DNA from 2 places in the Paenibacillus sp. J53TS2 genome. Region 1 is predicted to be linked to the other one. Evidence: predicted binding sites of a transcription regulator. Region 1 holds the regulator's gene; the other holds the start of a gene.
The links. Region 1 encodes LexA, which represses DNA repair genes until DNA is damaged. Its sites were predicted from a motif close to CGAACATATGTTCG; they were not measured.
Positions count from the first base shown of each region.

Region 2: KJS42_RS07955 (YhjD family protein) is a predicted target of LexA. The motif match lies at 1,633-1,646, and genes of this name have one in related genera.

Region 1 covers NZ_BOSK01000004.1:416,178-419,587, forward strand. The annotation lists gene glnA (type I glutamate--ammonia ligase) at 1-965, shown strand, start outside; gene KJS42_RS12070 (hypothetical protein) at 1,191-1,343, shown strand; gene lexA (transcriptional repressor LexA) at 1,450-2,076, opposite strand; gene KJS42_RS12080 (LysM peptidoglycan-binding domain-containing protein) at 2,356-2,652, shown strand; gene KJS42_RS12085 (DUF896 domain-containing protein) at 2,817-2,990, shown strand; gene KJS42_RS12090 (hypothetical protein) at 3,003-3,410, shown strand, end outside.
Region 2 covers NZ_BOSK01000003.1:19,455-22,864, reverse strand. The annotation lists gene KJS42_RS07965 (TetR/AcrR family transcriptional regulator) at 77-769, shown strand; gene map (type I methionyl aminopeptidase) at 776-1,522, shown strand; gene KJS42_RS07955 (YhjD family protein) at 1,723-2,109, shown strand; gene KJS42_RS07950 (DNA polymerase IV) at 2,106-3,341, shown strand; gene KJS42_RS07945 (YolD-like family protein) at 3,338-3,410, shown strand, end outside.

The DNA of each region.
Region 1 (3,410 bases):
ACACCGCGATGAATGTTGGGCCGGAACCGGAGTTCTTCCTGTTCAAAACCGACGATAAAGGCAACCCTACTACCGAGTTGAATGACCAAGGCGGTTACTTCGATTTGGCCCCTACGGACCTCGGCGAGAATTGCCGCCGTGAAATCGTATTGACACTGGAAGAAATGGGCTTTGAAATCGAAGCTTCCCACCATGAAGTGGCTCCGGGTCAACATGAGATCGACTTTAAATACGCGAGTGCGATCAAAGCCGCTGACCAAATCCAAACCTTTAAATTGGTCGTTAAGACGATTGCTCGTCAGCATGGGCTTCATGCCACGTTTATGCCGAAGCCGTTGTTCGGCGTGAATGGTTCGGGGATGCATTGCCACCAATCATTGTTCAAAGGTAACGTGAACGCGTTTTATGAGGAAAGTGATAGCCTGGGCCTGAGCAACGAAGCACGCCACTATATGGCTGGTATCCTGAAGCATGCTCGCGCATTTGCAGCCATCACAAACCCAACCGTAAACTCATACAAACGTCTCGTGCCTGGCTATGAAGCACCTTGCTATGTGGCCTGGTCTTCGAGCAACCGCAGCCCAATGATCCGAATTCCAGCTTCCCGCGGCCTTAGCACACGCGTTGAAGTGCGTAACCCGGACCCGGCTGCTAATCCTTACTTAGCTTTGGCTGTGATGTTGAAAGCGGGCCTGGATGGCATCAAGAAGGAGCTCCCGCTGGTTGATCCAGTCGATCGCAACATCTATGTGATGTCTGAGGAAGAACGCGTGGAAGAAGGGATCCCAAGTCTTCCGTCCGACTTGAAGGAAGCGCTTGGCGAATTGCTGCGCAGTGAAATTATTAGCGAAGCGTTGGGTGACCATGCGTTGACTCATTTCTACGAGTTGAAAGAAATCGAATGGGACATCTTCCGTACCCAAGTTCATCAATGGGAACGCGATCAATATATGACATTGTATTAAGAATAAGTTTACGCATATCCCTCAACGCCTGGCGTTGGGGGATTTTTTTTTGTAAAACGCATCCATGTATCTGGGTACGTTGAATCAAGTATTAGGACAAGATGTGCGACCAATGATAATGATTTGACATCAAATGGTTTGTTCCTATTTACATACGTTTGAAAGTATTGGGTCAAGCTAAGCGCAAAGGATGGGGGAGATGAATTGAATTAAGGAGGTAGTCACATGGTGACCGAATTGAAAAGATACCAACGCTGTCGCTACCGGTTAAAGCAGTGGTGGATAGCAGAACGTGCCGGATTTGGTTGGGGCACACGCGGCCGCCGCGAAAAGACAGGCTACAATCTAATGCACTTCCTGGACCTCGAATGGGATTAGTAAGGGGGAAGGGAATGCGTAAGGCGGATAAACCAAACAGGACGAAGTCGATATAAACCCATCGCTTCGTCCTGTTTGATGTTATCATTGCCGCATATTTAGAAAATTAGTGCAAGTCGCGGAACAGACCGACGACTTTCCCCAGGATGGTCACATGCTTCAAACGAAGCGGTTCCATCGTTGAATTCTCCGGCTGCAAGCGAATATGGTCTTTCTCTTTATAAAACGTCTTGACCGTCGCCTCGTCATCTTCCGTCATGGCTACAACGATCTCTCCGTTGTTGGCCGTTTGCTGTTGGCGGACGATCACATAATCCCCACTATGTATTCCGGCTTCGATCATGCTGTCGCCAACCACGGAAAGCATGAATACTTCTCCGTCAGCAGCGTAATGCTCTGGCAGTGGGAAATAATCTTCAATATTCTCCGTTGCCGTGATCGGCATGCCTGCAGTTACTTTCCCGACAACGGGAACGCGGGCAATGCTATGTGCAAACAAATTGTAATTCTCCGACTCTTCTTGGCCCAACAACTCGATGGCACGCGGCTTCGTCGGGTCGCGCCGGATGAACCCTTTCTTCTCCAGGCGGTCCAGATGGCCGTGAACGGTGGAGCTGGACGCCAATCCGACGGCTTCCCCTATCTCACGTACGGAAGGTGGATAACCTTTGGCGCGTACTTCGTTGCGAATGAATTCAAGAATGGCCTGTTGCCGGCTCGATACCTTTGACATGTACGGATCAACCCCATTTAGTAACGTTTGGAAAAATTATAACACAGAACTTCCGTTCGTACAAACATTAGTTCTAAAAAGAGAGATCAATATACGAAAGCTAAAAAAATAAGAACAACCGTTCGAAAAAAACTATTGAATCAAACAAATGTTCGTGTTATATTGATTACATAAAACAGAACACTTGTTTGGAGTGATGGTTATATGTTGAAATACAGTTCCTATCAAAGCATCTACGAACAACCTTCTTTTCGTCGTCCTATGGAAAGAAGATTACATATGAGTACATTTCTGAAGAGTAGATTGTCCAAAATTGCCGTGCTTCTGATCATTCTCAGCATCACATGCACCGGTATGGTACAGGCCTTTGCAGCGTCCATCGACAACTCCGCGACGGAAGAGCGGGCAGAGTATGTTGTGGTGATGCCTGGAGATACCTTGTGGGAAATTGCCGTGGCTCATAAGCCTCAAGGTCAAGATACGCGAGTCTACATTCAGAAGTTGATGCGGACCAATGGGCTCGGTACCAGCTCGATTCAAGCGGGAGATACGCTGATGTTGCCCAACAAACATTAGAGGTTAACCGAGTTATGATATATAGGAAGAACCAGAGCTTGTTTCAAGGATGCGGGATGGGGTTGCCGTCGCCTTGACAAGCTCTTTTTCTCATGTCAAAGTAAGAATTAATGCCCTGTGTAACACCATGGGAAGCATAGTATATATAGAAGTGGGAGGAACTTATGGATATTGATGCGTTGGTTAAGCGGATTAATGAGCTGGCTCGAAAAGCCAAAGAAGAAGGATTATCGCAAGACGAGCTATTGGAAAGAGCCCAGCTTCGGGAAACGTATCTGCAAAACGTTCGCAGGAATTTTCGGCACCAGCTCGAGTCGATCGAGATTGTAGATAAATAGGGAGGAACGGGTATGGGTTCGTTTGATCGCAAAGTAGAACGTAATCAAGTAAGAATGAATAAGAAAGGCAAGGGACCGCAAGTTGGGCAGACGACGCGAAATTCACGGTCGACGCTTGGGGCAAACGGGGAAGGTGATGTTTTTAAAGGGCGCAACATCATTTTGCCTTTTCTCTTGTTCCTGTTAGCCCTTCTGTATGGCGGCGTAGGGATCATCGGCAATTCTGCGGAAGTGAACTCGGTGCTGTATTGGGCGACGATCTTTTTGTATATTGTGCTGGCTTTGGCCATTTTTCTTCGCAAGCCTTATTTGCGCATCAACAAGAGCTGGCTGTACACCTCGAAATTCAATCGTGATCGCATGCTGGATGCCGGTAACATTAGCAAAATCAAGGTTAGCCGGAACAAAATTGTGATTGAA
Region 2 (3,410 bases), on a different contig from region 1:
TTTCCCGCTTGCCAATTTCCTCAAATTGTTTTATATTGACATGAGAGTAGGTCAAAAATAAAAGGGGATGAGGCGGATGACACCGCGTACGAAGGAACAAAATGAAGAGATCCGATTGCGGCGGCTTGCTCAAATTCGTATGGCGGCCGCCGATGTATTTCTTGATAAAGGTCTGACGCTGGAAATTCGGGATGTAGCAGCCGAAGCCGGGCTCGGTTACGGAACGGTTTACCATTATTACAGTAATAAAGGGGATTTGCTGCACGACGTGCTTTGGACAGCGATGGATCGAGCCGGGGAATGGATGGGCAGGGGAGCCCCCGGGGACATTCACCCTAAGGAGGGCATTGACTCAAAGGCGGATCCCCTCGTGGCGGAAGGTGCCCGGCTGCTGAAATTGTGGGCCGAAGATCACGGCGTTTACTTGTTGTATAAATTTGCGGCGGAAGACTTCCGCTTGCTGCCGGAGGCGCGAGCGTTACCGCTGACGGATGCGTTCCGCCGCGAGGTGCTGCTGCCATTTGCAGCGGTGCTTAGGCGCGGCCAACCGCTTGATCCTGGCGAGATCGTCGCTTCCGGAACGGCTGACCGGGGGGCGAACGCGGCGGAGCAAGTCTCGCAGGCGGAAATGCTGCTGGCCGCCTTGGCCGGTTGCGCGAGCTTTCCGCTGCGCCGCGGGACGCTGGATCGTGAGGCAGAGGGCATCGCTCGCTTGTTATTGCATCGGCTATCGGAGCGCACCATACCCGATGGACCATTGAAGGAGTGAAGACAAATGATTATATTAAAATCTCCGCGGGAGATCGAAGAGATGAAGCGGGCGAACCAGATCGTTGCGGACTGCCATCGGGAGGTCGCCAAAATGATTGGGCCCGGGATCACGACGCAGGAGATCAATGATTTCGTGGCTCGGCATATTACGAAGCTGGGCGGCAAGCAGTTTACGAAAGGTTATAACGGATTCCCCGCCGAAACCTGCGCCTCGGTCAACGATGTGGTCGCCCACGGGTTCCCGTCGAACCGGCCGCTGCAGAACGGCGACCTGCTTAAACTGGACATTGTCGCGGAAGCGGACGGCTGGTTCGGAGATTCGTGCTGGTGTTACGCCGTGGGTCAGGTGAGTCCCGAAGCGGAAAGGCTGATGCGGGTGACGAAGGAATGCCTGGAGCTGGGGATTGCCCAAGCGCTCCCGGGCAACCGGTTAGGTGACGTGACTTCGGCCATTCAGAAACATGCGGAGGCAAACGGCTATGCCGTCGTACGCGATCTGCTGGGTCACGGGATCGGGCGTAGTCTGCATGAGGAGCCTAACTATGAGCATATCGGCGTGGCGGGCAAGGGAATTCGCCTTAAGGAAGGCATGGTGTTTACGATCGAGCCGATGATCAACGAAGGCACGTTCCGCATTGCGATTGACGACGACGGCTGGACGGCGCGCACGGCGGACGGCAAATGGTCGGCCCAGTATGAGCATACGATCGCGCTGATGGCGGACGGACCGCTGATTTTAACAGCTCAATAAGCGTCAACAGGAAAAGAGGCTGATTCCCAAAGTCCGACGGACAGGGGGAATCAGCCTTTTTCATGCGCGTTCACCCTGCCAAATTATCCAACATAAACCTGTTGCCAGAGGGAATGTTTGTTCGTATTATGAATATAATAGGAACAAACGTTCTGATTAGAGGGTGAGTTTATGACAGACAGCATGAAGAAGGGAGCGGCATGAGCCCGGTTCCTTGGCAAACGCAGGAGGAGGCGGAGATCATCAAGCAATACGTGCTGCTTCCCCTATTGCTCGATGCGCTGGAACGGGACCGGCGCATTTTGGCGTCGGCTTCGCTGAAGCTGCCGCAGGTGTATAAGGGGCTGATCGGTTTGCTTCAGAACGCCGCAACCGCCGATCTGACCCAGGTGCGCCAAAGCATGCGCGAGCATGGATTGAAGGTGTTTGAGGAGCGGCGGACGAACCTGGGGATTGAAGCCCGCTATTTATGCCGGGGCTACACGTATGAGTTTTCCATGCTGTGGGGGCTGGTTAAAGCGGAGCTGATCAGCCGGCTTTACAGCTATCTCGGGATGGATGTAACGAAAGAGGGGATGTTCTCATGAAATCGGAACGCGTGATCATGATGGCGGATTGCCAATCCTTCTACGCCAGCGTGGAGAAGGCTGATCATCCGCAGCACCAGAACCGCCCGCTGATCGTGGCCGGGGATCCGGAACGGCGCTCGGGGATCGTGCTGGCCGCTTGTCCGCTGGCCAAACAGTATGGAGTGACAACGGCGGAGACGCTGGGCACGGCTTTGGCAAAATGTCCGGACCTGGTGGTGATGCGGCCGCGTATGGAGCGGTACATCGCCGTGTCGATGCAGATCACGAACATCATGAAGCAGTTTACCGATCTGGTGGAGCCGTACAGCATCGATGAGCAGCATCTCGACGTGACCGGCAGCCTGTCGCTGTTCGGCGAGCCGGAGACGCTGGCCCTGACCATTCAGCAGAAAATCCGCCGCGAGACCGGCATCTACAGCCGTTTCGGCATCAGCTACAACAAGGCAGTCAGCAAAATGGCCTGCGACAATTTCGCCAAGAAAAATGCAAACGGCCTGTACGTTCTGCCTCGTGAAGCCGTTCCGAAGGTGCTATGGCCGCTGCCGATCCGGCAAATGTTCATGGTCGGCTCCCGCATGGAGCGCCATCTGCTGCGAATGGGCATCCGCACGATCGGGGAGCTGGCGAACCTACCGCTGGCGCGGCTACGGCAGCGCTGGGGCGTCAACGGCGAAGTGCTGTGGCGACTGGCCAACGGCATGGACGACTCGCCGGTCGACCCGAACAGCCATCAGGGGGAGAAGTCGATCGGTCATGAAATGACGTTGCCCCGCGACTACTATTCGATGGAGGAGACGGCGGTACCGCTGCTGGAGCTGACCGAGCTTGTCTGCCGCCGGTGCCGGGAAAAGGGCTACATGGGCGGGGTCGTCAGCGTTGGCTGCCGGGGGGCGGATTTCGACCATCCGACCGGGTTTTACCGGCAGATGAAGCTGCCCGATCCGACCAACGTGACCATGCAGGTTTACGACGGGGTGATGCGGCTGTTCCGCCGTCATTGGGACGGCCAGCCGGTCCGTAAGGTGGGGGTCACGTTAACCGGGCTGGTGCGGGACGACGAATACCAGCTGACCTTGTTCGATGAACGGCCGAGATACCAAGCGCTCGAACGGGCCACCGACGAGATCAAACGTCGTTATGGGGAATCGGCGATTTTTCGCGCGGTATCGCTGACGGGTGCCGGTCAGGCGCGGGATCGAGCCGGCAAGATTGGAGGGCATTACCGATGAAAGGAAAGCTGTATGGCAACGGATTATGGGAGTCGTCGCGGATGATGCTGCCGGAGCACAAGGAGGCGA